2 regions of the Benzoatithermus flavus genome follow, and region 1 is predicted to be linked to the other one. Evidence: riboswitches for the same ligand, from Rfam matches in the RefSeq annotation. Region 1 holds a riboswitch; the other holds the start of a gene.

Region 1 (15,565 bases):
CTGCCAGAAGGTGGATCGGGCAGATGCAGGACACGACGAGCGCCCACGAACAGCGCCTTTCCGGATGGGTGGCCTTCCGTCACCGCGACTTCGCGCTCTACTGCGCCGCGCGGTTCCTCTCGGCGCTCGCGATCCAGATGCAGACCGTGGCCGTGGGCTGGCTGGTCTACGATCTGACCCGCGATCCCCTGGCCCTCGGGCTCGTCGGTCTCGCGGGCTTCCTGCCGGCGATCTGCTTCGCTCTCCTCACCGGCCACGTCGCGGACCGGTTCGACCGGCGGGGCGTGCTCCTGCTCTGCTATGCCCTCACCATGGCGAGCGCCGCCGGGCTCCTCCTCGTCGCCCGACAGAACACGCCCCCGGTCTGGCCGATCTACGCCCTGATCCTGCTCTTCGGCACGGCGCGCGCCTTCGCCAACCCGGCGGGGCAGGCGCTGGTACCGAACCTCGTCCCCATCGAGCATTTCAAGAACGCGGTCGCCTGGAACTCCTCGGCCTGGCAGACCGCGACCATCGCCGGGCCGGCACTCGGCGGCGTTCTCTACGCCTTCGGCGGCACGGTCGTGTTCGCGGCGGCGACGTTCTGCTTCGCCCTCACCTTCCTTCTCCTCCTCGCCATGCACCCTCGCGGCGTTCGAGGGATACAGGAGAAGGCGAGCTGGACCGGGCTCCTCGCCGGGATCCGGTTCATCCGCTCGCGACCGGCGATCCTGGGCGCCATCTCGCTCGACCTGTTTGCCGTGCTTTTGGGCGGAGCGACGGCGCTCCTGCCGATCTATGCCCGCGACATCCTCCATGTCGGCCCGTGGGGGCTCGGCATCCTGCGCAGCATGCCGGCCGTAGGGGCGGTGGTCATGGCGGTGCTCCTGGCGCATCGGCCGCTGTCGCGGCGCACGGGCCGGCGGATGTTCCAAGCCGTCGCCGTGTTCGGCCTCGCCACCATCGGCTTCGGCCTTTCGACGAGCCTGCCTCTGTCACTGCTCTTCCTGTTCGTCATGGGGGCCGCCGACATGATCAGCGTGTTCGTGCGGCAGACCCTGGTGCAGATCGAGACGCCGGATGCCATGCGCGGCCGGGTCGCTGCCGTGAACGCCGTGTTCATCGGCGCCTCCAACGAGCTCGGCGAGTTCGAATCGGGCGTGCTCGCGGCCCTGATCGGGGCGGTGCCGGCCGTGGTCGTGGGCGGCATCGGCACGCTGGTCGTCGCGGGCCTGTGGGCACGCTGGTTTCCTGCCTTGAGAGAGCGGGACCGTCTCGTGACCTGACGCCGGGGCTTGCCTCGGGAGCGCCGATCGCGGACTATGCGGGCACGAGCTTTGGGGTGCTGACCGGCATCGCCGGTCGGCTGAGAGCATACCCACGGAACGTGACCTAGGTAATGCTAGCGAACGGAGAGCTCCGATCGAACCCGTCCTCGAGGCTGCGGCGAAGCACCCGCAGCGGGTGAGCATCATCGGTGCCGGTGTCGTGGGCCTGGGCGTCGGCTGGCGCCTGGTGCAGGCCGGCTGCGCGGTCGATCTGTTCGACGCCGGCACAGCCGGACGAGGTGCGAGCTGGGCCGCGGCCGGCATGCTGGCGGCCGGGGTGGAGACCGAGCCCGGCGAGGAAGGCCTGCTGGCACTGACGCGGGCGAGCCAGGCGATGTGGCCCGGCTTCGCCGAGGAGCTGCGGGCGGTAACCGGCATCGATCCGGACCTGCGCGAGGAGGGCACCCTCGTTCTGGCGCTGACCCGCGACGATCTCGCCAGGCTTCGGGCCAACGTCGCGTTCCAGGAGCGGCTCGGGATCGAGCTGCGCTGGCTCGGGGCGCGCGAGCTGCGCGAGCGCGAGCCGTTCCTGCGGCCCGGGATCGCCGGCGCCGTCCTAAGCCCGCACGACCATCAGGTCGACAACCGCGCCCTCGTGACGGCGCTGGTCCGGGCGTTCACGGCGGCGGGCGGCAGGCTGCACGAGGCATCCCCGGTCGAGGCGGTCGTGATCGAGGGTGGCAGGGTGACGGGCGTGCGCGCGGCCGAGCGGTGCCTGCCCGCCGATGCGGTGCTACTCGCCGCGGGCGCATGGTCGCGGCGGATCCAGGGCATCCCGCCGGAAGCGTTGCCGCCGGTACGGCCGATCAAGGGGCAGATGCTGGCGCTGCGGATGGACCCGGCAGCACCGCTCCTGCGCCACGTGGTCTGGGCGCCCAAGGTCTATCTGGTGCCGCGGCGGAACGGGCGGCTGATCGTGGGTGCGACCGTCGAGGAGAGAGGCTTCGATGCGACGCTCACCGCGGGCGGCGTACTGGCGCTGCTCGAGAGCGCGTGGCGGGCGCTGCCGGCGATCGAGGAGCTGCCGATCGAGGAGATGTGGGTCGGGTTCCGGCCGGGCTCGCCCGACGACGCGCCGATCATCGGCCCGACCCCGGTGGCGGGGCTGACGGTGGCGACGGGGCATCACCGCAATGGCATCCTGCTCGCACCCATCACCATCGAGGCCACGGCCCGGCTCGTGCTCACGGGCGAGCGCCCGCCCGAGATCCGGCCTTTCGGCCTCGAGCGGTTCGCCCGGCACGGGTCGCGAGCGCCGGCCATGAGCGAGGAGGCATCGGCATGAAGAAGGTCCGGATCAACGGCAGCGAGGAGACCGTGCGCGCCGAGACGGTGGCCGAGCTCTTGCGCGAGTGCGGGCTCGAGGAGCGGGCGCGCGGCCTGGCGGTGGCGGTCAACCGTGTCGTCGTGCACCGGCAGGAATGGGCCAGAGCCAGGCTCGCCGAGGGCGATCGCGTCGAGATCATCCGCCTCTCCGTCGGAGGCTGAGCCATGGACGGGCAGACGAACGGCGCCCCGAGCGGCGACCGGCTCGAGATTGCAGGGGTGGCCTTGCGCTCGCGGCTGTTCATGGGAACGGCCGGCTACCCGAATCAACAGGTGCTGACGGCCGCCCTCGAGGCCGGCGGGGCCGAGGTGGTAACGGCGGCGATCCGGCGGATCAGCCTCGATGCCTATGGCGGCAGCCTGCTCGACGTGCTGGGCGACCGCTACCGGCTCCTGCCCAACACCTCGGGCTGCACCACCGTCCAGGATGCCGTCCTTACCGCCCAGCTCGCGCGCGAGGCCATCGGCACGAGCTGGGTCAAGCTCGAGCTGATCGGCGACCGGGAGACGCTCTACCCCGATGCCGAGCAGCTCGTGACGGCAGCCGAGGCGCTCGTGCGCGATGGGTTCGTGGTGCTCCCCTACTGCACCGACGATCCGGTCCTGTGCCGCCGGCTCGAGGACGTGGGCTGCGCCGCGGTGATGCCCCTGGGCTCGCCGATCGGCTCGGGCATGGGCATCCTGAACCCCTACAATCTCGAGCTGATCTGCAGCCGCGCTGGCGTGCCCGTGATCCTCGATGCCGGGATCGGCACCGCTTCGGACGTGGTGCTCGCGATGGAGCTCGGCTGCTCCGGGGTGCTGCTCAACACGGCCGTCGCGAAGGCGCACGATCCGGTGCGGATGGCGGCCGCCATGCGCCACGCGGTCGAGGCCGGGATCGGCGCCAGGGCGGCCGGACGGATCCCGCGGCGACGCTACGCCGAGGCGTCGAGCCCGCAGCTCGGTCTCATCGAGTGAGCCGGCTGCCCGATCGCCTGCTGCTGATCACCGACCGGAAGCTCGCGTCCCGGCCGCTCGAGCAGGTGGTGGCGGCAGCACTCGCCGGCGGCTGCCGCTGGGTGAGCCTGCGCGAGAGGGACCTGCCGCCCTCGGAAAGACGGCGGCTTCTCGTCCGGCTTCTCGAGCGCGCGGCTTCTTGCGGGGCCTGCATCGGCGTCCATGCGGATCTCGAGGCGGCTGCAGACCTGCGCCTGCCGGCGCTGCATCTGCCCGCGGGTGCTGACGTCGCCGCGGCGCGCGCGCGGCTCGGGCCGAAACCGGTCATCGGGATCTCGACCCATGACCCGGCCGAGATCGCGGCGGCCGGCGCTGCCGGAGCGGACTACGTCACCTTCGGCCCGGTCCTGCCCTCGCTGAGCAAGCCCGGCCATGGCGACAGCGGCGGTCTCGCGCGGCTGGGTGCCGCCACGGCCGCGGCCGGGCTGCCCGTGCTGGCGCTGGGCGGAATCACCGCGGCGACGGCGGCGGCGTGCCGGGCGCTGGGCGCCGCCGGCGTGGCGGTCGTCGGCGCCGTGATGCAGGCGGACGACCCGGCCGCGGCCACCCGGGCCATTCTCCATGCCCTGAAAGAGGGTCAGGATGTCGGGCCGGCGCTCGCGGCAGCGAACAGACGGGATTCGACCACCCCGGTGGAGCGGCAGGGCTTCTCGAAGGGATAGGTTGTGTAGGGGTTGCGGTAGGTGCCCGTGAAGTCGGTGGCGATGACGACGCGAGTCCCGCCCGCGGCGGGCTCGAGCGTGACGCGGACCGTGCCGTGGCGGCTCTGGACCGTCACCATGCGGCGCTCGGGGTCCTCCTGACCCACGATCTCGGGCACGCAGGACATCCAGGCGGCGGGCGTTCCGCTGCGCGATGCCGTGACGACGCCGCTCGTGCCGTCCGTCGTCCGCGTGAAGCCGAGCCGGATGATCTCGGCCTCGATGCGACTGCGCACCTCGGCCGGATCGCCCGCTACCGTGCGGTCCGTCTCGACCGGCACGCTGGCGCAGGCGGCAACGCCGAGCAGGATCGCGGCACCGAGCAGGGATGATGGGCGTCGCGGCATGGGCATGTTCCTCGCGCTCGCGGGTAGGAAGGGCCGACGAACGCCCGCGATGCCGTTCCCACAGCCTCGCGGGCATCGGCCATGCCCGGCGCACCTGCTCAGAGGCGGCGGCTGTCCTCCGGCTCGACCACGACGTTGGGCGGCGTCCCACCTGCTGCCCCCTGGTCCAGAGCCTGATCGAGCCGGCCGCGCTCGACCGCGGCCCGCGTTTTCTCCGGTGTCGGACGGACGATGGTGCGGGTCGTGGCCGGTGCGGGTGCTTCGGGCTCCTGTGCACGCTCGGCGGCGACCTCGGCGAGGGCTTCGGCCGCGATCAGGCCGTGCTCGACCGCGTGCTCGGCCATGGCGAGGCTGTCGGCGGCGAGCAGCAGGCTGCTGCCGGCGGCCGCGACCTCGGCCGCCAGCGCCTCGATCGCGGCCCGGCGCTCCGGGCTGCGGCTGACGTTGCGGATGTAGATGGCGAGCACGCGGCCGGGATGCTCGCGGACGAGACGCGTGTAGATCTCGGGGTCGCGCTGGCCGCTGTCGCCGATCAGGACGAAGGGCAGCTCGCGGTAGAGGGCGAGCATGTGGCGGATCATGTCGAGCTTGTGGCTCTTGCCGCGCCGGGGCAGCGGGTTCTGCAGCGTCATACCCCATTCCCGCAGGAACAGGAGCGGGCCGACCGGGATGAGGTGGAGGTGGAAGAACTCGTCCAGGATCTCGTAGTTGCTCCAGGGACTGCGCGAGACGTAGAGCATCGGGTTGAACGCCTCGCCCGAAGCGCCCCGATGGAACGCCCGCAGGAGCGCCGCCATGCCGGGAAAGGCGAGCCGGTGGTGCGCGCCTTGCAGGAACAGTCGCCACAGCATCCGGGGCAGGCTCGCGACCCGGCTTTCCATGATCGTGTCGTCGATGTCGCTGATCACGACGGAGCGGCAGCGTGTGGGCGGGATGAACAGCTCGCCTTCCACCTCGAGCCGCACGGGCTGCAACAGCTCGAGCGGGATGGGATGCCAGAGTCGGTCATCGGGCGGCGGCTGCGCGATCTCGAGATGGATGCGGAAATAGCCGTCCGCGTCGGTCACCACCCGCTGCTCCGCGCCGCCGAAGCGGGCGAGGACCGGTGCCGCGCCGATGCCGTGGCGGAAGAGGTGACGGCCGAGCCGGGCGAGGCTGCCCAAAGGCGCACCTTCCGCGCGGCGCGGCGGCTCGCGGAACACCCGGCCGATCAGAAAGATCTCCTCCTTCGAGCCGTAGCCCCGATAGGGCTGGAGCACGACGCCGCCGTCGTCTCGTACGACATGGACGGGGCGTGCCAGGAAGCGCAGCGCGCTCCGGGCCGCATCGGTCAGACTGGTGGCGAGCCTCATTCCTTTTCCCCGAACGCCTCGGCTCGGCCGTCACGGGCCCGATCCTGCTAACACCGAGACGCGGCCGGGGTTGCGAGACGAGCCGGCCTTGCACGCAGACTCAGCAGCCGAGGTCGGCTGGTGGGATCGTGGCGTCGGTCTCGAGATCGAACGGCCCCGTGCTGTCGACGCGCGCGCGGCCGGGATGGCGGCTCTGGTCGGCGCAGGGGCCGAGGCCGCCCGCATCCAGGGGAAGGACGACCTCGACGGAAGGTGCAGGCTGCGTCGATCGGGCCGGCGCTCCATGCCAACGCGCTTCGGGCACGGTAGCACCGGGGACAGGGGTCGGGCCTTCCGTGATCATGGCGGCGGCAGCGAGGGCGATCAAAGAGCGCGGGACGGGCGAGGGCATTTCCCCTCCGGGTGCAGGCCGGGCTCGCGCGATGATGGCGCAGGAGAACCCGGATGGAAAGCTCGGGCGCGCGGCCCGGTCAGGAATCGAACCAGGGCCGGTAACGGCAGTAGGTCTGGACACCGCCCGGATAGGTGAACAGAGCCTCGTCGCGCACGGCCCAGAGCTCCCAGCCCGGAGCGGTGAAGCGGCGGCCCCGGTCGGCGGGCGAGCGCGTGAGGGTCAGCGCGTCCTTGCTCGTGGTGAGCACCGCCCTGTTCTGCTCCTCCTGGAACAGGACCCGCAGCACGTGGCCGTCGGCGCAGCGCCAGGCGAGGTCGGCCACGGACGCGGGCGGGGCCTCGCCCCGGCCACAGCCGGCGAGGAGCACGAGGCATCCGGCCAGCGCCACGCCGGGTCCGGATCGGGTACGACCGGACCCGGCGGAGGGCAGCATGGCGCTGAGACGGCGATCCTTCGCCATGGCGGCACCTTCACAGGCAGGCGGACCAGCGGAAAGCCGGGACCGTCCACCCTCGAGACTAGATCGCGCGGGAGGATGGGTGAAGGGATCAGAAGCCTACGGCGGTATGCCGGGAGCGGCCAATTCCGCTGTTTCTTCGGCCGGCTTTCGCGTGGTGATGCTCCTGCCGATTTGCCCTTGCGGAAAGACACGGCACGTTCCATCTTAGCTTCAGGTTCTCTACCCGCTCTTCCGGCCGACCGGTTCTACCGGCCACTCTCCAGGACAGACGCCAGAGATCACCTCACGCCGCGGTCTGTCGCCCGGCGTGCACGACCCACCTACCGAGGTGATTTGATGCAGACCGGCACGGTCAAATGGTTCAACGCGACGAAGGGCTACGGCTTCATTACCCCCGACCAGGGCGGCCCTGACGCCTTCGTCCACATCTCCGCCGTGGAGCGGGCTGGGCTCGGCGAGCTGCGCGAGGGCGACCGCGTGCAGTACCGTCTGGTACGCGGCAAGAACGGCAAGAGCTCGGCCGAGGAGCTGCAGCGCGCCTCCTAACAGGGCGATCGCAGCCTCGGCCAGACGACACCCTCCGGGCTTCCGGGGGGTGTCGCTGTTTTGGGACCAGGAATGCCGCGCCGCACCGCGGCCGGCGAGCGAGCGGAGGACTTCGATGAGCCTCGTCGACAAGCTGCCGGGTATGGCGGATGCCGACCTCAACAACCTGCACGCCAATGCCGTGCGTCTCAAGGAGGCGGGCTCGGCGCAGCAGCGCGCCTCGGCCGCGGCCGTGCTGCCGGCGATCGAGGCCGAACTCTCGGCGAGGAAGGCGGCGAAGCAGGAGCGCCTGGCGCAGAACCGCCGCGCGCGCAGCAGCAAGAAACAGGCGGCGGCTGCGGCCGAGGCGGAGAGCGCCGCCGGTTGATCCCGGCCTTCCCGGCGCAAGCTCGGATCGGCTAGCATCGAGACCGCGGGGAACCCCGTTGCGGGGATCCCGCCGGACGGGCGATGGCCATGACGACGCGGCGGCGGTTGCTGGAAGGTGCTCTGGGTACGGCCTTTGCGGCGGGTATCCCGCAGCGGGGACCGAGCGCCCAGGACATGATGCGGCACGTCGACCTCGATTCGCCGCGCATGGTCAAGGCCGAGCTGACCCGTGAGCAGGTGGCGGCGATGGCGGCGGAGGCGGTCGCGCGCAACGGCCGTGTCGATCTCCACGACCGCAGCCTGAACGGGCTCGACCTCTCGGGCCTCGATCTCGCCGCGGCCGATCTGCGCTGGGCGCGGCTCAACCGCGCCACGCTCAAGGGCACCCGCCTCGCCGGTGCCTGGCTCGATCTCGCCTGGGCGCTCGAGGCCGACTTCTCCCAGGCCGACCTCACCGAGGCCGGCCTGTTCCAGGCTCAGCTCCTGCGCGCGAAGCTCGACGGGGCCAGGCTCGACCGGGCCAGGATCGCGGCCGGCTTCGACAACGCCTCCTTGCGCGGCGCCTCCTTGCGCGCGGCGGACGGGTCCGCCGACATGCGCAACCAGTCCATGGGCCTGATGCGGGCGAGCTTCAGGGGGGCGGTGCTCGAAGCGGCCGATCTCACCGACGCCAGGCTGGCGCGCGCCGACTTCGCCTTCGCCAAGCTCGGCAAGGCCCGGCTCGACGGTGCGGATCTGACCCGAGCCGACCTCGGCGGCGCCGATCTCACCGGTGCCAGCATCATCGGGGCCGATTTCACCGGGGCCGACCTCACCGACACGATCCTGCGCAAGCTCGTCGGCAAGGAGACGATCAAAGGCCTGGACGCGGCCAGGAATGCCGATCGGGCGGTGTTCGACTGAAGCGGACGCTCGGCAGCGAGTAGCTGCTGCCGAGGTCGGGTTCGCTCGTGCCGGTGGGGATGTTCCCCGATGGAAGCTCGGTGCGGCCATCGGGCTGCGGGACCGGCCGGAGATTGGCAGGTCGTCATGCCTTGACTATAGGTTTATTTTCTTGGAATGACAAATCATTCCGGCATTCGGGACGCGCCTGCATCATGGACCCGTCCCGATACGATAGGGCATATCAGGACCGCCGGAGCAATGATTGACAACCTGGACGCTATGAACATCCTTCTGATTACGCTTTAAGCGGTCAATCGAGGATATGAATCAGTGACGGATATTCCTGGCAACATCGGCACCGATGCCACATTGATGCTCGGGGTGGCGTCGGAGAGCGACTTCGATCGGGATGGCGACTCCGACTGGTTCAGGATCTACCTGAACAAAGGTCAGTCTTATGCCTTCCGTGTCGATGGCGAGTATGGCTCGATCTACTCGCTGACCTTGCGCGACGCGAACGGGAACGTCATCAAATCTGTTGATGCGCACGAGAAATTCTACTGAATTTCCTACGAAGCAAGCTTCGATTTCACTGCTCGCTCATCGGGCATCTATTACCTCGATGCACGTGGCGTCAACACGGTGTACGATGGAACGCCTTCCGCCTACACGATCCAAGCGTCGCTCGATGCGAGCACGTCCTTCACCGATGCGAAGGTGATCGCGGTCGATCAGGATTATACCGAAGGGGCAAGCTTCGACGGTGACCAAGACGATCTCCTGGACGGCGGTGCGGGCACGGACACGATCAGCGTCGAGGTCAGCGGTGTCGCGACCAAGATCGATCTGGCAACCGGCACGGCGACGCGCGGCAGCGAGCTCGACCGGCTTTACGGCATCGAGAACGCGATCGGCTCGGCCTATGGCGACGAGATCCGTGGCAGCGGCGGCGCCAACGAGCTGCGCGGCCTTGCCGGCAACGACCTGCTGTTCGGCGGTGCGGGCAACGATGCCATCTACGGCGGTGTCGGCGACGACAGGATCACCGGCGATTCCGGCTACGACCGGATGTACGGCGAGGCCGGCAAGGACGTGTTCGACATCAATCTCGGCGACACCGGCGTCGGCCTCGGCCGCCGCGACATCATCGCCGACTTCCAGCGCGGCAGCGACAGGATCGACCTCGTCTCGATCGACGCCAAGAGCGGCATTGCGGGCGATCAGGCCTTCACCTTCATCGGCACCAAGGGCTTCACCGCCGCGGGCCAGCTCCATTACCTCTATGACAGCGGCAACACCATCGTGCAGGGCGACGTGAACGGGGACAAAGTGGCGGACTTCGAGATCCAGCTCACGGGCAAGATCGCCCTCACCGCTACCGATTTCGTGCTGTGAGCCGGCCGGTCGGGGGATGAGGGTGCCTCGCTCTCATCCTTCGCCCAGGGCCCGCAGGTAACGCTCGGCGGAGCGCTTCACGGCCGCCTTGGCGTCGCCCTGCACCGCGGCATCGAACCAGGCGCCGTGGAGATGCTCGAACGGGTAGGGATCGAGCATCGCCGCCATCCGCCGCACCGTGGCGGCGGGCAGCGGGAGGTAGTTCGGGTAGCTGTACATGAAGCTGAGCCAGCGCCGGTCCTGCACGACCTGCAGGATGTCGCCGGCGAGCAGCACGCCGTGACCTTCGGCGCCATCGGCCCAGTGAAGCACGGTGCCGCCGGCGAAGTGGCCGCCGAGGCGCAGGAGGGTGAGGCCCGGCCCGAGCTCCAGCGCGTCGCCGTCCCAGAAGCGGATCGCGGGATCGGGGCGCACGACCCATTCGCGGTCGGCGGCGTGGAGCCAGATCGGCACGCCGCCGAAGGCGCGACTCCATTCCACCATCGACGCATAGTAATGCGGGTGCGAGATGGCGATCGCGGATAGCCCGCCCAGGGCCTCGATCACGCGCACCGCCGCCGCGTCCACGAGGCTGATGCAGTCCCACAAGACGTTGCGGCCGGGGCCGCCGTTCCCGGCGCGCGCCGGCACCAGGAGCGCACGCTGGCCGATCGCGAACTTGGGCTCGATGCCGAGGCCGAGAAGGCCGTCGCCCTGATCGCGGACGGCGAGCTTGTGGGCGCCCTGCAGCTCCTCGAGCGTGGTCCAGCGCTGGCCGCCCCAGCCCACGTACTGGCGCTCGTCCTCGCAGACGGGACAGCGTTCGGGCGGCGCCTCGCTGGCTGCGAACTGCGTACCGCAGGTCGTGCAGATGGCGTGCATGGCGGGGCTCCTCTTTCCTCGTCCAGCGAACGCTCAGCCTCGCGGAACCGGCCGCGCCATTCAAGCCGCGGCTTCGGCCGCGATCTGCTCGGCGAGCCCCTCGACGACGATCCGACCCATGAACCTGCCACTCCACTCCTGAGGAGGATAACAGCCCGCTCAGGCGGCTTCCAGCGTCGGGTCGAACACGACCCGCAGGCAGCGGTCCTCCTTGTGCTTGAACATCATGTAGCCCTCCTGCCCGCGCTCGAGCGGCAGGCGGTGGGTCAATAGCCAGGACGGGTCGAGCTTGCCGTTCCGGATATAGCCGAACAGGCGCTCGGCGTAGCGCTGGCCGTGCTGCTGGCCGCCACGGATGGTGAGCGCCTTGTTCATGACCGCTCCCATCGGGAACTTGTCGACGAAGCCGCCATAGACGCCGATCACCGACACCGTGCCGCCCTTGCGGCAGCAGCGGATCGCCTCGCGCAGGACCGAGATCCGATCGGTCTCGAGCATGAGCGCCGTCTTGGCCTTGTCGTAGTAGTGGCCGAGGCCGGGACTGTGGGCCTCGAGGCCGACACAGTCGAGGCAGCGGTCGGGGCCGCGTCCGCCGGTCGTCTCCATGAGGACCTCATAGACGTCGGCCTGCTCGTAGTTGACGATATCGGCCCCGTAGCGCTCGTTCGCAGCCTGGAGCCGGTCGGGAAAGCGGTCGATCGCGATCACGCGCTCCGCCCCCAGAAAGAAGGCGCTCGCGATCGCCATCTGCCCCACGGCGCCGCAGCCCCAGACCGCGACCACGTCGCCGGGCTCGATTCCGGCGAGATCGGCCGCCATGAAGCCCGTGGGCACCGCGTCCGAGACGAACACGGCCTGCTCGTCGCGCACGCCATCGGGGACCTTGAAGGCGCCGACGTCGGCGAAGGGGACGCGGATGTACTCGGCGTGGCTGCCGGCATAGCCGCCGAACGCGTGGCTGTAGCCGAAGATGCCGGCGGTGGCGTGGCCGTAGGCGGTCTCGGCGACGCTCGGGTTCGGGTTCGTGTTGTCGCACAAGGAATGGAGATCGTGCTCGCAGAACCAGCAGCGGCCGCAGCCGATGATCGAGATCACGATCACCCGGTCGCCGCGGCGGAGCTTTTTGACCTCGCTGCCGGTCTCGACCACCTCGCCCAGGAACTCGTGGCCGATGATGTCGCCGGGCTTCATGGTCGGCACGAAGCCGCCCAGGAGGTGGAGATCGGAGCCGCAGACCGAGGACAGCTTCACCCGGACGAGGGCGTCGTGCGGATTGACGATCCCCGGATCGGGCACGCGCTCGGTCCGAAGATCGTCGATCCCGTTCCAGCACAAGGCGCGCATCAGAACCTCTCCCGGCCGGCATCCTCCGGCCGCATCGCGTTGGTCGCCATCTCGCCGGTCTCGAGGAGCTGCTTCAGGCGGCGGAGGTCGTCCCGTGCCTGGATGCCGGGCTCCTCACCCATGAGCCGGGCGATGGTCCGGCCGAGGACACCGCCCGGCGCCTCGTAGTTCAGGCGCAAGATCAGCTCGGTGCCGCGCCCGCCGGGGGCGTCGCGCAAGGTGATGACCCCGGCGTGGCGGATCTCGCTGCCCGGCAGGGTCTGCCAGGAGATGCGCTCGTTCGGGCTCTCGGCCTCGATCATCGCGTCCCACTCGATCCGCGTGCCGCCGGGGGCGCGGACCATCCAGTGGCTGCGGCCGTCATCGGTGGTGATCACGCTCTCGACGTGGCGCGCCCAGCGGGAAAACCCCGACAGGTCGCGCACGAAGCGCCAGACCTCCTCGCGCGGCCGGCCGATCGTGATGCTGCGGGCGATCTTGACCGCACCGGTGGGCAGGGTGCGCTCGAGCCGGTGCAGCCCCTCCTCGAGCATGCCACCCTCGCCGGCGAGTGGCAGATCGGCGAGGCCCTTGAAGGCGACCGCCCCGCCGGCGAGCACCAGGCCCGCGCCCAGCATGCCACCGCGACGCGCGCCCAGGAGGGTGAGGAGGCCGCCGCCGAGAAGGCAGGCGAGGCGGGTCGGATCGCTCAGAAGATCGGGGACGCTGCGCTGCGCGTAAGGGGCTGTGGCCATGGCTCCGCTCCAGATCCGGTCCCGGCGCCGTCCGCGCCCGACGACCTCTCCAACGACGGGTGAAAGGGCAGGTTCCACGAGGTGAGCCGGGGCACCTGGTCCGGCACTCCCAGGGTGCCGATCGATCGGCCGAAGGCCGAGCTTCCTCGGCGGAACCCCCCAAGGAGGCGGGCGTTAGGCAGCCGTACCGCGCAGCCCTTGGACTTCCCTGGGCCGCGTGACGGCTATGGTAATGGCCGTGATCACACGGAGGCAGCCATGAAAGTCAGCGACGTCATGACCCGCACGGTCAAGACCACCACCCCCGACGTGACGATCCGCGAGGCCGCCAGGCTGATGGCCGACCTCGATGCCGGCATCCTGCCCGTGGCCCAGGGCGACAGGCTCGTCGGGATGATCACCGACCGCGACATCACGGTGCGCGCCGTGGCCCAGGGCAAAGGCCCGGACACCAGGGTCGAGGAGGCGATGACCCGCGACGTGAAGTACTGCTACGAGGACGAGCAGCTCGACCACGTCGTCAAGAACATGGCCCGTCTCAAGGTTCAGCGGCTGCCGGTGATGGACCGCAACAAGCGGCTCGTCGGCATCGTCTCTCTCGGCGACATCGCGATCCAGGGCGATAGCTCGCTCACCGATACGGCCGTGACCGGCATCAAGGAGCCGGGCGGGCCGCACGACCAGAGCGAGCAGAAGCACTGACCGGTGCGGCACGGCGCCGGACGAAGGAAGGGGCGGGCCCGCACGGGTCCGCCCCTTCCCTTCGTCTCGCGATCGCGCGGGGGCCGTCCGGCGTCAGTGCGGCACGTCGGCCCAGACCTTGCGCTTGAGCGCGAAGGTGAGGCCCGTGAGCACGACCAGGAACAGGATCACCTTGATACCGGTCTGCTTGCGCGCCTCGAGTTTGGGCTCGGCGGCCCACATCAAGAACTGCGACACGTCCTGCGCCATCTGCGCCACGGTCGCCTTGGTGCCGTCGGCATAGGTCACCTGGTCCGGGTTCAGGGGCGGCGGCATGGCGATGACGTGGCCTGGGAACGCCACGTTGTAGTAGCCGCTCGGCGGCATGGTGAAATCGGCGGGCGGTTCCTCGTAGCCGGTGAGCACGCTGTAGATGTGATCCATCCCGCCCTCGCGCGCCTTGGCCATCAGCGACAGGTCGGGCGGCGCCTTGCCGCCGTTGGCGGCTGCGGCGGCCTGCTCGTTGGGATAGGGACCGGGGATGCGATCGGACGGCAGGCCCGGACGCTGGAACATCTCGCCCTGGTCGTTCGGCCCGTCCGTGACCTGGTACTGGGCCGCGATCGCCTTGATCTGCTCCTCGTCGTAGCCGATGTCGGCGAGATTGCGGAACGCCACGTACTTGAGGCTGTGGCAGGCCGAGCAGACCTCGCGATAGACTTGGAAGCCGCGCTGTACGGCCGCCCGGTCGAAGCTGCCGAAGAAGCCGTCGGTCGGCCAGTGCAGATGCCGCGTGACGATGCCTTCCTCGGCGGCTTCGGTCGGCGAAGGAACAAGGCCGGCGGTCACGGCGAAGGCTGCGACGGTGGCGGCGAAGAGACGGTTTGCCATGCGCATCGATCTCACTCCGCGGGCTGCGCCGCCACGCCGCGACGGCCGAGGACCGGCTCGTCGATGCTCGCGGGCAGCGGAAGCGGGCGCTCGAGCTTGCCCAGGAGCGGCAGGATGACGAGGAAGTGGAGGAAGTAGTAGAGCGTCGCGAACTGGCCGATCCAGACCACGCCACGGGTCGGCACCTGGCCGCCGACCCAGGTAAGGACGATGCAGTCGATCACCAGGAGCCAGAACACCCACTTGTAGATCGGCCGGAAGGTGGCGCTGCGCACCTTCGAGGTGTCGAGCCACGACACCACGAGCAGACAGGCGATCGAACCGAACATGGCGAGCACGCCGGCGAGCTTGGCCGAGATGCCGAACCAGGCGAGGAACGAGAGCGGCGTGAAGAGCTGCTCGTAGATCATCGAGCGCAGGATGGCGTAGAACGGCAGGAAGTACCACTCCGGGACGATGTGCGCCGGCGTGGAGAGCGGGTTGGCCGGGATGTAGTTGTCCGGATGGCCCAGATAGTTCGGCGCGAAGAAGATGAAGAAGCTGAAGAAGATCAGAAAGATGGTGAGGCCGAACAGATCCTTCACCGTGTAGTACGGATGGAAGGGGATCTTGTCCTTCTTCGTGAGGTCGATGCCGACCGGATTGTTCGAGCCGAACTGATGCAGCGCCAGGATGTGCAGGAATACCACGGCGAAGATCACGAACGGCAGGAGGTAGTGGAGCGAGAAGAACCGGTTGAGCGTCGGGTTGTCGACCGAGAAGCCGCCCCAGAGCCAGGTGACGATGGGGTCGCCCACGAACGGGATCGCCGAGAACAGGTTGGTGATCACCGTGGCACCCCAGAAGCTCATCTGGCCCCACGGCAGCACGTAGCCCATGAACGCCGTCGCCATCATCAGGAGCAGGATGATCACGCCCAGCATCCACAGGAGCTCGCGCGGCGCCTTGTAGGAGCCGTAATAGAGCCCGCGGA
Region 2 (15,565 bases), on a different contig from region 1:
GATCACGGGCGGCGCGGCCGCCAAGGTGATCTCCATGCCGGATTCCTCCATTCTCAGCCGGGCATGCGTAAGATGGCCTTGAGCCCGCCCTTGCGCGACCGGCTCAGCTTCAGATCGCCGCCGTGCGCCAGCACCACGTCGCGGGCGATGGTGAGGCCGAGGCCAGTGCCCTCGCCGGCCTTCTCGTCGAGGCGGACGAAGGGCTCCAGCACCTTCTCGCGCCAGGCCTCCGGGATGCCGGGGCCGTCGTCCTCGACCGCGATCTCGACCATGTCTTCCTTCTGCCGCACCGAAATACCGATCCAACGCCCGTAACGGCAGGCATTGTCGACGAGATTGCTCAGGCAGCGATGGAACGCGGTCGGCCGCAGCGGCATGACGATGGGCCGGTCCAGCATGATCTCGAGGGTCGCGCCGCTGCGCTCGGCCCGCTGCCGCATGCTCTCGAGGATGGGGCCGAGGTCGGTGGGCTCGACGCTCTCCCGGCCCTCACCACGGGCGAAGTCGAGATAGACCTCGACCAGCTTCGACATCTCCTCGACGTCCTGCTTGAGGCCCGCCAGCACCGGATCGTCGCCCGTCCCCATGAGCTCGAGCTCGAGCTTCATACGGGTCAACGGCGTCCTGAGGTCGTGGCTCACCGCCGCCAGCATCTCGGTGCGCTGGCTGATGTGGCGCAGGATCCGGTGGCGCATGAGGTTGAAGGCGTGCGCCGCCTGGCGGATCTCGGCCGCTCCGCGCAGGCGGAAGTCGCCGACGTCGCGCCCCTTGCCGAAGCTGTCCGCAGCCTTGGCGAGCTGGCGGATCGGGCGGACCTGGAGGCGGAGGAAGTAGATCGAGATGGCGCTCAAGACCACGGAGCCGCCGACCATCCAGCTGAACAGGAGCCAGGCCGTGGTGCTGGTGAGGCGCTTTCGCGCCACGACCACCTCGAGGAGCCCCGGCGCTATCTGGACGAAGACGGTGGCTCGGTCGGGATCCTCGGTCTCGAGGTCGACCGCGAACGGGTAATGCAGCCGTTCGGCGAAGGATTCCAGGATCTTGTTGTCGATGTGGCCGACATTGGGGTTGATGTCGGCTGCCGCCACCGCATCCTCGAGCCGGCCGCCGGGCACGAGCGTGATGGTGAGATCGGTGTTGCGGCTGGCATGCTCGATCAACGCCTGACGTTCGGTCGCATCGGGCGCGTTCTCGATCATCTCGGCGAGCATCGCCACCTCGCCCGCCACACCGAAGGCGAGCCAGCGGGTCACGGTGTCCCAGTGGCGGTTGTAGAAGACGAAGGTGAGGATGATCTGGAGGATCAGAAGCGGGACGACGATGATCAGGAGCGACCGCCAGAACAGGCTGCGCGGCACGATGAGCCGGTTCAGGAGCCGGCGAAGCTGCCTGATCTCTGCCAGCACGACGCTCAGCTCCCGAGCCTGAGCACGTAGCCGGAGCCGCGCATGGTCAGGATGTAGCGCGGCTGGCGCGGGTCGTCTTCGATCTTGCGCCTGAGGCGTGCCATCTGCACGTCGACCGCTCGGTCGGATCCGGCCACGACACCTTTCTCGCCGAGCTCGGCCCGGCTCAAGGCCCGGCCGGGCTTGGCCGCGAGCGCCTGGAGCAGCGAGATCTCGCCGGTGGTGAGATGGATCACCTCCTCGTCGCGCTTGAGCTCGGCCGTGCGCCGGTTGAAGGTGAACGGGCCGAAGCGGATCACGTCGTCAGTGCGGGCGGCCTGCACGCGCCTGAGGATGGTCGCGATCCGGAGCAGGAGTTCGCGCGGCTCGAAAGGCTTCGGCAGGTAGTCGTCGGCCCCGGCCTCGAGGCCGGCGATCCGATCCTCGGGCGTTCCTCGCGCCGTCAGGAGCAGGATCGGCACGTCGCTCTCGCGCCGCAGCTCCTCGGTGAGCGAGAGCCCGTCCTGACCCGGCATCATGATATCGAGCACGACGAGGTCGAAGGCGAGGTTCTTGAGCTTGGACTTGGCCTCGACGGCATCGGCCGCCGCGGTGGCGTAGTAGCCGTTCTGGACGAGGTAGCGGTGCAGGAGCTGACGCAGCCGCGCATCGTCGTCGACCACCAGAATGTGAGGCGCTTCCTCTTCCGCCGCTGTGCTCATCGCGTCCTCATCCCCGCCGTCAGTCGCCGCAGGAGGTCGCGCCGCGGCTCGCCCAGAAGATCGAGGAGCACGCGCTGGAAGCCCTCGACCGCGGTAGCGCCGGCACTCTTGAAGGCGAGCCTGAGGCGCCGTTTCTGCAGCGCCTTGATCTCGGCCAGGAGCGCCGCCGCCTTGTCGGTGAGGCGCAGAGGCCGCTTGCGCCGGTCCTGTGTGGTCGTTTCCTGATCGATCAGGCCGCTCTCGGCAAGACGCTTCAGATGGCGCGAGAGGGTCTGCTTGCTGACGCCCAGGACGGCGCTCAGCTCCGCCAGGGTGATCCCGGGCTGGCGCTCGATCAGGAAGAGCGTATGATGATCGATCTCGTCGATGGCGCCTTGCGCGCGCAACGCCTGGGCATCGAGATTGAGCTGATGGCCGACGAAGTAGAGCAGCTCGAGACCGCGATCGAGCTCCTCCTCGCGCAGGAACAGGGGGTTCGGTGAAGCCATTTTCCAGCAGGTGCAGGCTGCGGCGCCGTTGATTGACACATATGAGGGGCGGTGATAGCGATCGCAATCCTCAAATCTTGCAGCATTTTAACCTCAACGTCGCCTTCCCGCGCAGGGGCCTTGCCATGTCGCAGCTAGTTCCGTTCGACGATCGTGACGGCTTCATCTGGATGAACGGCGAGATGGTGCCGTGGCGCGAGGCGAAGATCCACGTGCTCACCCATGGCCTGCACTACGGCTCCTGCGTCTTCGAGGGCGAGCGCTGCTACAACGGCAAGGTGTTCAAGAGCACCGAGCACAGCCAGCGTCTGATCGACAGCGGCCGCATCCTGGGCTTCGAGGTCCCCTACTCGGTGGAGGAGCTCAACGCCGCCAAGGACGCGCTGATCCAGAAGATGGGCTTCAAGAACTGCTATGTCCGCCCGCTCGCCTGGCGCGGCTCGGAGCAGATGGGCGTCTCGGCGCAGAAGTCCAGGATCAACGTCGCGATCGCCGTCTGGGAGTGGGGTGCCTACTACAGCGATCTGCGTCTCACCAAGGCGGTCTACGACCGGCCCGCCCCCAACACCGCTCCGGTGCACGCCAAGGCCGCGGGTCTCTACATGATCTGCACGATCAGCAAGCACGCGGCCGAGGCCAAGGGCTTCGGCGATGCCTTGATGCTGGATTATCGCGGCTACATCGCCGAGACCACGGGTGCGAACATCTTCCTGGTGAAGAACGGCGAAATTCATACGCCGAAGCCCGACTGCTTCCTCAACGGCATCACCCGGCGCACGGTGATCGATCTCGCGAGGAAACGCGGCTACGAAGTGATCGAGCGGCACATTCTGCCCGATGAGGTCCGTGACGCGCAGGAGATCTTCGTCACCGGCACCGCCGCCGAGGTGACGCCCGTGCGGGCGATCGACGATCTGAGCTACCAGGTGGGCCCCGTCACCCGGCAGCTCATGGAAGACTTCCACAATCTCACGCGCGGCGACGCCAAGGCCGCCTGACGCGCCGCTTCCGTCCTTCTCGCTCATAGGGGAGCGGCGTCTCGTGGCCTCCGCTTTCGGCAGCGGCGCCGGCTCCTCCGGCGCCGTGTTCAGCGTCGGCGTCTTTTGCGGCTCGCGACCGGGCAGCAACCCGGTTTACGCTGCGGCCGCGGAGACCCTGGGCACCGGGCTCGGCCGCCGGAGCTGGCGGCTCGTCTATGGCGGCGGCGATGTCGGGCTCATGGGAACCGTGGCGCGCTCGGCGATGGCGGCAGGTGCCACGGTGCTGGGCGTGATCCCCCAGCGCCTGCTCGATCGCGAGGTCGGCAAGCGCGACATCACCGAGCTCCACGTCACCCGCAACATGTTCGACCGCAAGGAGCAGCTCATCGACGAGTCGGACGCGTTCGTGGCGCTGCCGGGCGGCCTCGGCACGCTGGACGAGATCCTGGATGCCGTAACGCTGCGCCAGCTCGGCTATCACGACAAGCCGATCCTGCTCGTCGATATCGACGGCTTCTGGCGGCGCGTCCGCGTCGTGCTCGAGCATTTCGTCGCCGAGGCGTTTGCGGACGCCAGCGTTCTCGCGCTCTGCGAGCTCGTGCCGGACGTGCCCGGGACGCTGGCGCGGCTCGAAGGCATCGCCCGCGGGCGTTGACGGCTTGCGGCATGCCCCTCCCCGCCCTCCCGGGGAGGGGCGGAGGGAAAGCTCAGGCCTGGGCTTCGCCCGCCTGCTGCACGCGCCGGCGATAGAGCGTCACGAAGTCGATCGGGTCGATCATGAGCGGCGGGAAGCCGCCGTCGCGGGTGCAGTCCGCGACCACGCGCCGCGCGAACGGGAACAGAAGGCGCGGACACTCGATCAAGAGCAGCGGCTGCAGGCTGTCCTCGGGGATGTTCGCGAGCGCGAACAGGCCGCCATAGACGAGCTCGATCAGGAACACCGCATTCTCGCCCGACTTCGCCTCGATGTGCAGATCGAGGATCACCTCGAACTGCTCATCTCCGATCTGGCCCGCGCGCACATCGACGTTGATCTGGATCTCGGGCCGCGGCTGGTTGGGCTGAAGGCCGAACGGTGCTCTCGGGTTCTCGAACGAGAGGTCCTTTACGTACTGGGTGAGGATGGCGAGGCGCGGGCCCTGCTGCGCCGCGGCATCGTCCTGGCCGCCGCCATTGCCGCCTTGGGTCTGATCGGTCATCGAGGCTGCTCCTTCAGGTAAGGGATGCCGCCTCGGCCAGATCGAGGCGGATGAAATCGGTGTTGTGGAGCTCCGCACCGGTGAGGCCGCGGATAAAGCCCCAATGGCTTACCACGGCGACTTCGTGCCGGTCCGGCAGGAGACGCATCTTGGCACGGAAGGCGGCGCAGCGCGCACCCAGGCTCTCCCAGCTCTCGATCACCCCGCCCCACCACACCTCGTCGAGACCGGAGAAGTCGAGCTGCGGCCAGAGCCGGGCGAGCTCCGCGGGCGGGCTGCCGAGGTCGCAGGAGAAGGCGCAGCGCTCCCGTACCAGAGGATCAACGGTGATCGGCAGATCGAGCGCCTCGGCGATGATGAGCGCGGTCTGCAGCGTGCGTCGGTAGGGGCTCGCGATCAACCGGCGCACGCCTTCGTGACGCAGCCGCTCGACCGCCCGGCGCGCCTGCTCGATTCCGGCCGCGGTGAGGGGAGGATCGGGCAGGCCGACATCGATCCGGCTCCAGCCGAAATGCTCGTTCCACGCCGATTCCGCGTGCCGGATCAGCAGAGTCATGCGGTCGAGATCTCCTGCGACGCCCTCCGCCAGGATCGGGCGCCGGCTGCTCACGGCCCGCGAGCGGTCGGCGGTTTCGCCGTGCGCCCTGCGGTGGCCGTGCGTGGGCCTTGTAGAGAAGGGAACGGAGGCGACGCAAGAGGAGCCGACCCCCCTTGCCGCCCGGCCGGTTGGTTTTTGCGGCACGGGGACTATATAGTGAACGAGCACCGGGCCGCACGGGTGTCGTGCGCGGGCGGCCTTCCTCGCCACCCTCCGCCCTCGGCGGTCAGTGATCCAGCGTGATGTCCGACGGCTTCGCTTATCTCGACATCCTCTTCTTCGCGATGATTGCCGCGTTCATCGCGTTCCGTCTGCGCAGCGTGCTCGGCCGCAAGACCGGACACGAGCGGCCGCGGGTCGATCCGATCAGCCAGCGTACGGCTGCCCGGGCCGGCGAAGGCCGGAGCGCCCCCGACAACGTGGTGCCGCTGCCGGAGCGGACACCCGCCTCGCCGGTCGAGGAGCCGGCCCCGGGCAGCATCGCTAGCGAGACGGTCCGGGCCGAGCTCGCCGCCATTCGGCGTGCCGACCCGAGCTTCGATCCGCAGCATTTCCTGCAGGGTGCCAAGGCGGCGTTCGGCATGATCGTCGAGGCGTTCGCGAAGGGCGACAAGGCCACGCTGCGTCCGCTCCTGGCCGACGAAGTGTTCATGCAGTTCGCCGGTGCCATCGATGCGCGCGAGCAGGCAGGGCGCGTCCTCTCGACCGAGCTCGTCGCCACTCGCGATGTCGAGATCGTCGCGGCGGTGCTCGTGGGTACGCGAGCCAGGATCACGGTCCGGTTCACGAGCGAGCAGATCAACGTCACCCGTGATGCCGCCGGCGAGATCGTCGAGGGCGACCCGCGGCGGATCGACACGGTCGTCGACGTTTGGACCTTCGAGCGCGACGTCCGCTCGCGCGATCCGAACTGGCAGCTGGTCGAGACGGGCGTGTCGATCTGATCCGATCCGACGTGATCGGCCGGCTTCCCCTCTCCGCACGACTCGTCGTGGCGCTCGCAGTGCTGCTCGCGCTCGCCGTGGCCTGCACCGAGCGGAAGAAGGGGCCGCCCGCCCTCGAGCTCGAGCCCGTGAGCTTCACGGCCCTCCCCGGCTGGGAGGACGACGATCCGCGCGAGGCGCTGCAGGCCTTTCGCGCGAGCTGTGGCCAATTCGCGCGCCAGGCGCCGGAGACGCGCCTCGGTGGAGCCGGCGGCTTCGCCGGCAGCGTCGCCGACTGGCTGCCCGCCTGTGTGGCGGCGGATGCTGCCGCCCGGGTCGGGACGCCCGAAGCGGCGCGCGCGTTCTTCGCGGCCGAGTTCGTTCCCTTCCGGGTGACGGACCGCGGTGACCCCGAGGGCCTGTTCACGGGCTACTACGAGCCGCTGCTCTCGGGCTCGCGCACGCCCGATGCGCGCTTTCGCTACCCGCTCCTGAAGCGGCCGGCCGATCTCGTCACGGTCGATCTGGGTGCCTTCGATCCCGAGCTCGCCGGGCGCCGCATCGCCGGCCGGGTCGAGAAGGGCAGGCTCGTTCCCTATCCCGATCGGGCGAAGATCGAGAGCGGTGCCCTTGCCGGCCGCGACCTCGAACTGCTCTGGGTCGACGATCCGATCGCGCGCTTCTTCCTCGAGATCCAGGGCTCGGGCCAGATCCGCCTCACGGACGGCGAGACCGTCCGGGTCGGCTACGCCGATCAGAACGGTCATCCCTATCGTGCCATCGGCAAGGATCTCCTGGAGATGGAAGCGATCCCCAAGGAGCGGATGTCGATGCAGGCGATCCGGGAATGGCTCGAGGCCCATCCCGACCAGGCACCCGAGGTGATGGCGAAGAACCGCTCCTACGTGTTCTTCCGCGAGCTGCCGGACCTCGCGCACGCTTCCGGCCCTCTGGGTGCCCAGGGCGTGCCGCTCGTTCCCGGCCGGTCGCTCGCGGTCGACCGCAAGTTCCTGCCGCTCGGAGCACCGCTCTGGCTCGACGCGACCGCCCCCTATCCCGACGGCAACCGGCCGCTGCGTCGTCTCGTCGTGGCCCAGGACACCGGGGGCGCCATCCGCGGGCCCGTGCGGGGCGACCTGTTCTGGGGGGCCGGGCCTCTGGCCGAGCATCTCGCCGGCCACATGCAGAGCCAGGGGCGCCTGTTCATCCTCCTGCCGCGGCGGCTGGCGCCGACGAGCTGAGCGTCGGCTGTCCCTCGCGCGAGGAGAAACCGATCCGGAGCGCTCCTTGGTATGCTGACGGGTCCGGCACCGGGCAGGCTCCGACCGGTTATGCTCCGCAGCCACCACGATTAGGGAGCTTTCCCCATGAACAGGCTCTGCCACCGCTCGGTGGTGCGGCTCGCCCTGTTCGTCGCACCGCTGGCGCTCGCCGCCTGCGCTGGCTCGTCCTCGGATCACGGCCGCGGTATGTTCGGCCTCGGCTCGCTCACCGGGAGCGACGAAGGCCGCTCCATCAGCTACCGCTGCAACGACGACCGGAGGCTCCGCGTCACGCTCAACGAGGATCGTGACCGCGCCACCGTCGAAGCCGGCGACAGGACCTACCGGCTCCGGCTGCGGGACCGGGAGGGTGACGAGCGCCGCTACGGTGAGGACAACGTGCAGCTCACCGTGGGTGACGGAAGAGCCTATCTGCGGGTCGCGGGCGGGCGCGACTATGCCGATTGCAGGGAGATCTGAACGGGTGCGAGCAGCTGCGGCGGGCGCGGCCGACAGGCGGCGAAAGGGCACGCGCCGGAGACCATGGCAGTAATCGCGTACCCGGCGCTTCGTCTCCTGCGTCGGGCCGAACCCGCCACTGGCCCGAAGAGCCGAGGAAAGCTCGCCGGCTGAAGCCTCGACCACCTCGACCGTCTCATCCGCGGCCGAACGCTGGCCCGTTCACCCGATTGTCCCGGGCAGAGCGCGCCGCGCCATTGCCAGCCGCAGCCTGCCTCTCTACATAAGGTCGCATCTCATCGGGGTGTCCGGACATTCCGTCCGGGCTGAGAGGTGCTGCGGCACGACCCGTCGAACCTGATCCGGCTCATACCGGCGAAGGGAATTGAGATGCCGAATGCCGCCTTGGTCACCGATCCCTCGCCTCTTCGTCGCGCGAGGGAGGCATGACGGTCCCATCTGTGCCCGAACCGGCCGCGGCGGCGCCCGCCGCCGTGTTCCCGGCCGCAGCCGGGCTCCTCGCACGGGTGCGCGAGGAGCGGCCCATGGTCCATTGCCTCACCAATCCCGCAGCGCTGACGCTTTCGGCCAACGTGCTCCTCGCCGTCGGTGCCGAGCCCAGCCTGAGCGCCGATCCCGAGACGGTCCGCGACTTCGTCGCCGGAACGAGCGCTCTCGTCGTCAATCTCGGTATGCTCGATCCCGCACGCGAGGCGGCGATCCTCGCGGCGACCGAGGCGGCGCCAGAGCTCGGCCGGCCCTGGCTGCTCGATCCCGTCAAGGTCGAGCTGAGCCCGAGCCGGCGGAAGTTCGCCCGCCGCCTGCTGGCGCGCCGCCCGGCCCTCGTCCGTGGTAACGCGGCCGAGATCGCGTGCTTCGCCGAGGGTGGGGATCCCCGAACGCTCGCCTGCGCCGCCGGCACGGTCGTCGCCCGGACCGGACCTTCGGATCTCGTCACGGACGGGGCGCGCACGGCCGAGATCGCGAACGGCAGCCCGCTCATGGCCGCGGTCACGGCGGTGGGCTGCGCCGCTTCGGCGCTGGCCGGCGCCTTCCTCGCCATCGAGCCCGATTCTTGGACCGCCGCCGTGGCAGCGCTCCTCGTCATGGGCGTCGCGGGCGAGCTCGCCGCTGCCCGCGCGCGCGGCCCCGGCAGCTTCGCGGTCGAGCTTCTGGATGCGCTCTACCGGCTGGACGAGCGCGATCTCCTCGAACGGGGACGGGTGCGATGAGCCCACCGCTCGATCTTCGCGTCTACGCCGTGCTCGACCCGACCCGCTGCCGGGAACGGCCACTCGCCGCGATGGCGGCGGCCGCAGCACGGGGTGGCGCCACCCTCGTCCAGCTCCGCGACAAGCGCACCCGGACGCGCGAGGTGGTGGCGGCGGCGCGGGCCGTGCGGGCGGCGCTCGAGCCCTTCGCCGTGCCGCTCCTGATCAACGATCGGGTCGACGTGGTGCTCGCCGTGGGTGCTGCGGGCGTGCATCTCGGCCAGGACGACATGGCGCCCGAGGATGCGCGGCGCCTGCTCGGACGCAAGGCGATCATCGGTGCGACGGTCCATCATCCGGACGAGGCCGACCGGATCGAGTCCGGCATCGTCGACTATGCCGGCATCGGGCCCGTGTTCGTCACCACCAGCAAGGCGAGCGAGGACCCGCCGATCGGACCCGCCGGGCTCGCCCGGCTCGTCGCCCGGCTGCACGGCAGGCTGCCGCGCTTTCCCTGCTGCGGCATCGCCGGGATCACGCACCTGAATGCCCATGAGGTGATCGCCGCCGGCACCGACGGCGTCGCCGTGATCGCCGACATCTTCATGGCCGACGACGTCGAGGCCGCGACGCGGCGTCTGCGCGGCGTGGTCGACGAGGCCCTTGCCCGCAAGGAGAGCGCATGACCCCGGTAGCCCTCACCATCGCCGGCTCGGATAGCGGCGGCGGCGCCGGTATCCAGGCCGATCTCAAGACCTTCTCGGCGCTCGGCGTCTACGGTTGCTCGGTGATCACCGCCCTCACCGCGCAGAACACGCTGGGCGTGCAGGGCATCCATGCCGTCGATCCCGCCTTCGTTCGCCAGCAGATGGATTCGGTGTTCGGCGATCTCGCCGTGGTCGCGGTCAAGATCGGGATGCTCGGCACGCCCGAGATCATCGCCGCCGTGGCCGAAGGGCTCGCGACCTGGAAGCCGCGCTGGATCGTACTCGATCCCGTAATGGTGGCGAAGAGCGGCGACAAGCTCCTGCTCGACGAGGCCGTAGCAGCCCTGCGTGAGCGCCTGCTACCCTTGGCCAGCCTGATCACGCCGAACCTGCCCGAGGCCGGTGTGCTCCTGCACGAGCCGCCGATCGGCGAGCGGCGGCAGATGCCATCGGTCGCGGCCCGCCTGCAGGGGCTCGGCCCCAAGAGCGTGCTCCTCAAGGGCGGGCATCTGCCGAGCAGCGAGGAGAGCCCCGACCTGCTCCTGCACGGCGGCGAGCTCTACTGGCTGGAATCGCCCCGCATCCACACCCGCCACACCCACGGCACGGGCTGCACGCTCTCGGCCGCGATCGCGGCCCTTCTCGCCCGCGGCCGGCCGCTGCCGCAGGCGGTGGCCGAGGCCAAGGAATGGCTCGCCGCCGCCATCGCCGCCGGCGACACGCTCGGCATCGGCCACGGTGTCGGTCCCGTGCACCACTTCCATGCCCTCTGGCCACAACTGGAGATCGCCCCGTGAGCGCTGCCACCCGTCGCCGGCTGCTCGCGGCCGGTACTGCCGCCGGCACGCTCGGCGCACCCGCGGTGTTGCGGGCGCAAACGCCCTTGCGCTGGCGGATGGTGACCTCCTGGCCGCGCAATCTGCCCGGCCCCGGCATGAACGCGCAGCGCCTGGCCGACCGGATCGCCCGGATGAGCGGTGGCCGGCTCATGGTCCAGCTCTATGCCGCGGGCGAACTCGTACCGGCGCTGCAGGTGTTCGATGCGGTCTATTCGGGTGCGGCCGAGATGGCGCACACGGCCTCGTTCTACTGGGCCGGCAAGGTCAAGGCCGCCTCGTTCTTCACGACCGTGCCGTTCGGGCTCACCCCTGCCGAGCACGCCGCCTGGATCGAGCACGGCGGCGGGCAGGCGCTCTGGGACGAGCTCTATGCGTCTTTCGGCATCAAGCCGTTCATGGCCGGCAACTCGAGTTTCCAGATGGGCGGCTGGTTCAAGCGCGAGCTGAAAGGTCTCGCCGATCTCGAAGGGCTGAAGCTCCGCAGCGCCGGGCTCGGCGGCGAGCTGTTCCAGCGCTTGGGCGCGGTCACGGTTGCCATGGGCGTCCCCGACATCTACCCGGCGCTGCAGAACGGCACCATCGACGGGGTCGAGTTCCTGGGTCCGGCGAGCGACCTCGCCGCCGGCTTCCACCAGGTCGCGAAGTTCTATTACTGGCCCACCTTCACGAAGCCCAATGGTACCGCCGAGTGCCTGGTCGGCCTCGGAGCCTGGCAGAGCCTCCCGGACGACCTCAAGGCGGTGGTCGCCAACGCCTGCGCCGCCGAGAATGCCTACACGCTGGCCGAGGCCGACTGGCGCGACGGCCAGGCGCTCGCAACGCTGGTCGAGCAGCACGGCGTGCAGCTCCGCCGCTGGCCCGCCGATATCGTGGCAGCGGCGCGGCGCGCGAGCGAGGAGATCCTGGCCGGCTTCACCGCCGGCAGCGACCTCGACCGGCGGATCCAGCGCTCCTATCAGGAGGCGCGGCAGCGCATCGAGTCCTGGTCGCGCGTCTCGGCCGAAGCCTATCTCGGCTCGCGGGGTGGCGGTGCCTGAGCCCGGATCGGGAGCATCCGCTCCTACCGCGCCCGGCCTCACCGTGGGTGTGCGCAGGCTCGTCTACGACGGCACGGTTCTGTTCGAGAACATGCGCTTTCGGCTCGAGGGAGCTCTTTGGACCTGCCTGCTCGGGCCTTCGGGTGTCGGCAAGACCAGCCTCCTTCGCCTGATCGCGGGCCTCGCTCCCGGTGCCCTCGTCGTCACCGACGATGGCCGTGGGCTCGAAGGCCGGGTGGCGCTGATGGCGCAGCAGGATCTGCTCCTGCCCTGGCTGCCGGTGATCGAGAACGTCATCCTGGGCTACCGCCTGCGCGGCACCACGCGCGCCGAGCGGCGGCGCTTGCGCGACCAGGCGCGAGAGCTCCTCGCCCGTGTGGGCCTCGAGCGCCATGCCGAGGCGCTGCCGGCGGCCCTCTCGGGCGGCATGCGCCAGCGCGCGGCACTCGCCCGCACGCTCATGGAGGACCGCCCGATCGTCCTCATGGACGAGCCGTTCTCGGCGCTGGACGCCATCACCCGCCATCGGCTGCAGGAGCTGGCGGCCGGGCTCCTCGCGGGTCGCACCGTGCTCCTCGTCACCCACAATCCCCTGGAGGCGCTGCGGCTCGGCCACCGGCTCTACGTCCTGAGCGGCCGCCCCGCCACGCCGCGCGGGCCGCTCCTGCCCAAGGGCCCCCCGCCGCGCGATCCCGCCGATCAGGCACTCCTGGCGCTCGAAGCCGAGCTCCTGAGGGAGCTGACCCGCTCTGCGGCGCTTCTGGAGGAAGCGTCGTGAGTCGATTCTTACGCCCGCTCGTCACCGCCGCCGGCATCCTCCTCGCCTGGGAGCTTCTGGTCCGGGCGGCGGGCCTGCCGCCCTTCATCCTGCCGGGCCCCGGCCGCGTGCTCACGGCACTTGCAGCACAGCACGAGCTCATTCTGCGCCATGCCGCCGTGACGCTGAGCGAGATCGTGTTGGGCATCCTGCTCGGCAGCCTGTTCGGCGCGGCCAGTGCCGTGCTCATTGCCGCCTCACGTCATGCCCGGCGCTGGCTCATGCCGCTTCTGGTCGTGAGCCAGGCGCTGCCGGTGTTCGCGCTCGCCCCCCTTCTCGTGCTCTGGCTCGGCTACGGCATGGCCTCCAAGGTCGCGATGGCGGTCATCATCATCTTCTTCCCGGTCACGGCCGCCTTCCTCGACGGGCTGCGCCGCACCGAGCCGGGGTGGATCGAGCTTGCCCGCGTCATGGACGCGAGCGCTTTCGCCATCCTCACCCGCATCCGCATCCCGGCGGCGCTGCCCGCCCTCGCCTCGGGCCTGCGCGTCGCCGCCGCCGTGGCACCGATCGGGGCCGTGGTCGGCGAGTGGGTCGGCTCCTCCGCCGGTCTCGGCTACCTCATGCTCCACGCCAACGCCCGCATGCAGGTCGACCTCATGTTCGCGGCGCTGCTCGTGCTCGCGGTCATGGCGCTGGCCCTGTGGCTCGCCGTCGATCGGGGGGCTCGGGCGGTCGTGCGCTGGCAGCCCGAAACCCTCGCCCACGATCATCAGGGATGACCGAGAATGGCATCAGCCATTATCACGAAACGCCTGGCATTCGCTCTCGCCTTGTGTCTCGCGGCTCTTCCCGCCGCGGCGGCCGACAAGCTCACCGTCGTCCTCGACTGGTTCGTGAACCCCGATCACGCGCCGCTCGTCGTCGCCCGCGAGAAGGGCTTCTTCGAGGGCGAAGGGCTCGACGTCGAGCTCGTCGCCCCGGCCGATCCCAACGACCCGCCCAAGCTCGTCGCGGCGAAGCAGGCCGACATCGCGGTCTCCTACCAGCCGCAGCTCCATCTTCAGGTGCAGGAGGGCCTGCCGCTGGTCCGGATCGGCACGCTCGTCGCCACCCCGCTCAACAGCCTCGTCGTCCTGAAGGACGGTCCGGTAAAGCGGATCGAGGATCTGAAGGGGCGGAAGGTCGGCTTCTCCGTCGGCGGCTTCGAGGATGCGCTCCTGGGCGCCATGCTCGCCAGACATGGCCTGAAGCTCGACGACGTCGAGCTCGTCAACGTCAACTTCTCGCTCTCGCCCTCGGTGATCGCGGGCCAGGTCGACGGCGTGATCGGCGCCTTTCGCAATTTCGAGCTCAACCAGATGGACCTCGCCGGCCATCCCGGCCGCGCTTTCTATCCCGAGGAGGAAGGGGTGCCGGCCTATGACGAGCTGATCTATGTCGCGCATAAAGACGGCCTCGCCCGGCCCGAGCTGCGCCGCTTCCTCGCCGCGGTCGAGCAGGCGACGCTCTGGACCCTGAACCACCCGGACGAGGCCTGGAACCTGTTCAAGGCCACCGACAAGGCGCTCGACGACGAGCTCAACCACCGGGCCTGGAACGCCACCCTTCCTCGTCTCGCCCACAGCCCGGCCGCCCTCGACGACGGCCGCTACCGGCGGTTCGCCGTCTTCCTGAAGGCGCAGGGACTGCTGAAGGCCGAGCCGCCGGTCGCGAGCTACGCCGTCGACCTGCTCGCGGAGAAGCAACCATGACCGGCTTCGTCGCCGAAGGGGTCGAGCGGGTGCGCCGCGAGGCCCCGCTCGTCCACAACGTCACCAACCTGGTCGCGATGACGCTTTCCGCCAACGTGCTGATCGCGGCCGGCGCTTCGCCGATCATGTCGGCGGCCCCCGAGGAGGCGGGCGAGCTCGCGGCCCTCTCGGGTGCGCTCGTCGTCAACATGGGTACCCTCACCCGCGACTGGGTGGAGGGGGCCGAAGCCGCCGTCGCGGGTGCTCGCACCGCGGGGAAGCCCTGGGTGCTCGACCCCGTAGGCGCGGGTGCCACCGCCTACCGGCGCGAGATCGCGGCCCGCCTCCTCGCCGGCCGGCCCCGGATCGTGCGCGGCAATGCGTCCGAGATCCTGGCCCTCGAGCGGGGTGCGAGCGGCGGCAAGGGGGTGGACAGCACCGCGGGCAGCGATGCGGCCGCCGAGGCGGCGATGGCGCTCGCCAGCCGCGCCCGTGCGGTCGTCGCCGTCACCGGTGCGGTCGACCTCGTCACCGACGGCAGCCGCACGTTTCGGATCGCGAACGGCCATCCGCTGCTCACCCGCACCACCGCCTCGGGCTGCGCGCTCACCGCTCTGATCGGGGCCTGGGCCGCCGTGCTCCCTGACCCGCTCGAGGCCACCGCCGGCGCGATCGCGGCCTATGGCATTGCCGCCGAGCGCGCGGCCGAGATCGCCCAGGGCTGCGGCAGTTTCGTTGCGGCTCTCCTCGATGCGTTGGGCTCGCTCGACGGTCCCACCGCGGCACGGCTGGCGCGGATCGCATGAGACGCCGCTTCGCCCTCGATCTCTATCTCGTCACCGACCGGGCGATGTGCGCCCGGCTCGGCATCGAGCGCGTGGTCGCAGACGCGGTCGCGGGTGGCGTCACGCTGGTTCAGCTTCGCGACGACGTCACGCCCGCGGCCGAGCTGGTCGCGATCGGCCGCCGCCTCAAGGCGCTGCTGGCACCTGCGGACGTGCCTCTCATCGTCAACAACCGGCTCGACGTGGCGCTCGCCTGCGGCGCCGACGGCATCCATGTCGGCCAGTCCGACGCGCCGCCGGCCGAGGCGCGGGCCCGGCTCGGCGAGCGCGCCATCCTGGGCCTCAGTATCACCGACCCGGTCCAGCTCGGCAGTGTCGATCCCGCCCTGGTCGACTATCTCGGCGTCGGCCCGATCTTCGCGACCGCCACCAAGGAGGACGCTGCCCCTGCGATGGGTCTCGCGGGCCTTGCCGCCGCCC

What was found. Region 1 has a riboswitch for thiamine pyrophosphate ahead of thiO (glycine oxidase ThiO). Riboswitches for the same ligand answer to the same signal wherever they lie in the genome.
Region 2: it holds a riboswitch for thiamine pyrophosphate, as region 1 does, so the genes downstream of both, thiM (hydroxyethylthiazole kinase) here and thiO (glycine oxidase ThiO) in region 1, are expected to answer to the same signal.

What each region holds. Positions count from the first base shown of each region.
Region 1 covers NZ_JBBLZC010000008.1:15,874-31,438, reverse strand. The annotation lists gene U1T56_RS09700 (MFS transporter) at 24-1,265, shown strand; TPP riboswitch at 1,308-1,410, shown strand; gene thiO (glycine oxidase ThiO) at 1,450-2,592, shown strand; gene thiS (sulfur carrier protein ThiS) at 2,589-2,795, shown strand; gene thiG (thiazole synthase) at 2,799-3,593, shown strand; gene U1T56_RS09680 (thiamine phosphate synthase) at 3,590-4,294, shown strand; gene U1T56_RS09675 (hypothetical protein) at 4,210-4,680, opposite strand; gene U1T56_RS09670 (App1 family protein) at 4,779-6,032, opposite strand; gene U1T56_RS09665 (hypothetical protein) at 6,133-6,423, opposite strand; gene U1T56_RS09660 (MliC family protein) at 6,503-6,886, opposite strand; gene U1T56_RS09655 (cold-shock protein) at 7,223-7,432, shown strand; gene U1T56_RS09650 (hypothetical protein) at 7,548-7,799, shown strand; gene U1T56_RS09645 (pentapeptide repeat-containing protein) at 7,889-8,704, shown strand; gene U1T56_RS09640 (PPC domain-containing protein) at 9,017-9,250, shown strand; gene U1T56_RS09635 (M10 family metallopeptidase C-terminal domain-containing protein) at 9,329-10,081, shown strand; gene U1T56_RS09630 (MBL fold metallo-hydrolase) at 10,115-10,942, opposite strand; gene U1T56_RS09625 (zinc-dependent alcohol dehydrogenase) at 11,102-12,286, opposite strand; gene U1T56_RS09620 (SRPBCC family protein) at 12,286-13,020, opposite strand; gene U1T56_RS09615 (CBS domain-containing protein) at 13,279-13,722, shown strand; gene U1T56_RS09610 (cytochrome c1) at 13,816-14,592, opposite strand; gene U1T56_RS09605 (cytochrome b) at 14,604-15,565, opposite strand, start outside.
Region 2 covers NZ_JBBLZC010000004.1:197,368-212,932, reverse strand. The annotation lists gene U1T56_RS06160 (Maf family protein) at 1-36, opposite strand, end outside; gene U1T56_RS06155 (ATP-binding protein) at 54-1,406, opposite strand; gene U1T56_RS06150 (response regulator) at 1,412-2,107, opposite strand; gene U1T56_RS06145 (MarR family winged helix-turn-helix transcriptional regulator) at 2,104-2,595, opposite strand; gene U1T56_RS06140 (branched-chain amino acid aminotransferase) at 2,721-3,593, shown strand; gene U1T56_RS06135 (LOG family protein) at 3,637-4,230, shown strand; gene secB (protein-export chaperone SecB) at 4,283-4,774, opposite strand; gene U1T56_RS06125 (histidine phosphatase family protein) at 4,788-5,330, opposite strand; gene U1T56_RS06120 (Tim44/TimA family putative adaptor protein) at 5,615-6,316, shown strand; gene mltA (murein transglycosylase A) at 6,328-7,536, shown strand; gene U1T56_RS06110 (hypothetical protein) at 7,663-8,037, shown strand; TPP riboswitch at 8,307-8,418, shown strand; gene thiM (hydroxyethylthiazole kinase) at 8,463-9,248, shown strand; gene thiE (thiamine phosphate synthase) at 9,245-9,913, shown strand; gene thiD (bifunctional hydroxymethylpyrimidine kinase/phosphomethylpyrimidine kinase) at 9,910-10,731, shown strand; gene U1T56_RS06090 (TRAP transporter substrate-binding protein) at 10,728-11,810, shown strand; gene U1T56_RS06085 (ABC transporter ATP-binding protein) at 11,803-12,588, shown strand; gene U1T56_RS06080 (ABC transporter permease) at 12,585-13,349, shown strand; gene U1T56_RS06075 (ABC transporter substrate-binding protein) at 13,356-14,321, shown strand; gene thiM (hydroxyethylthiazole kinase) at 14,318-15,106, shown strand; gene thiE (thiamine phosphate synthase) at 15,103-15,565, shown strand, end outside.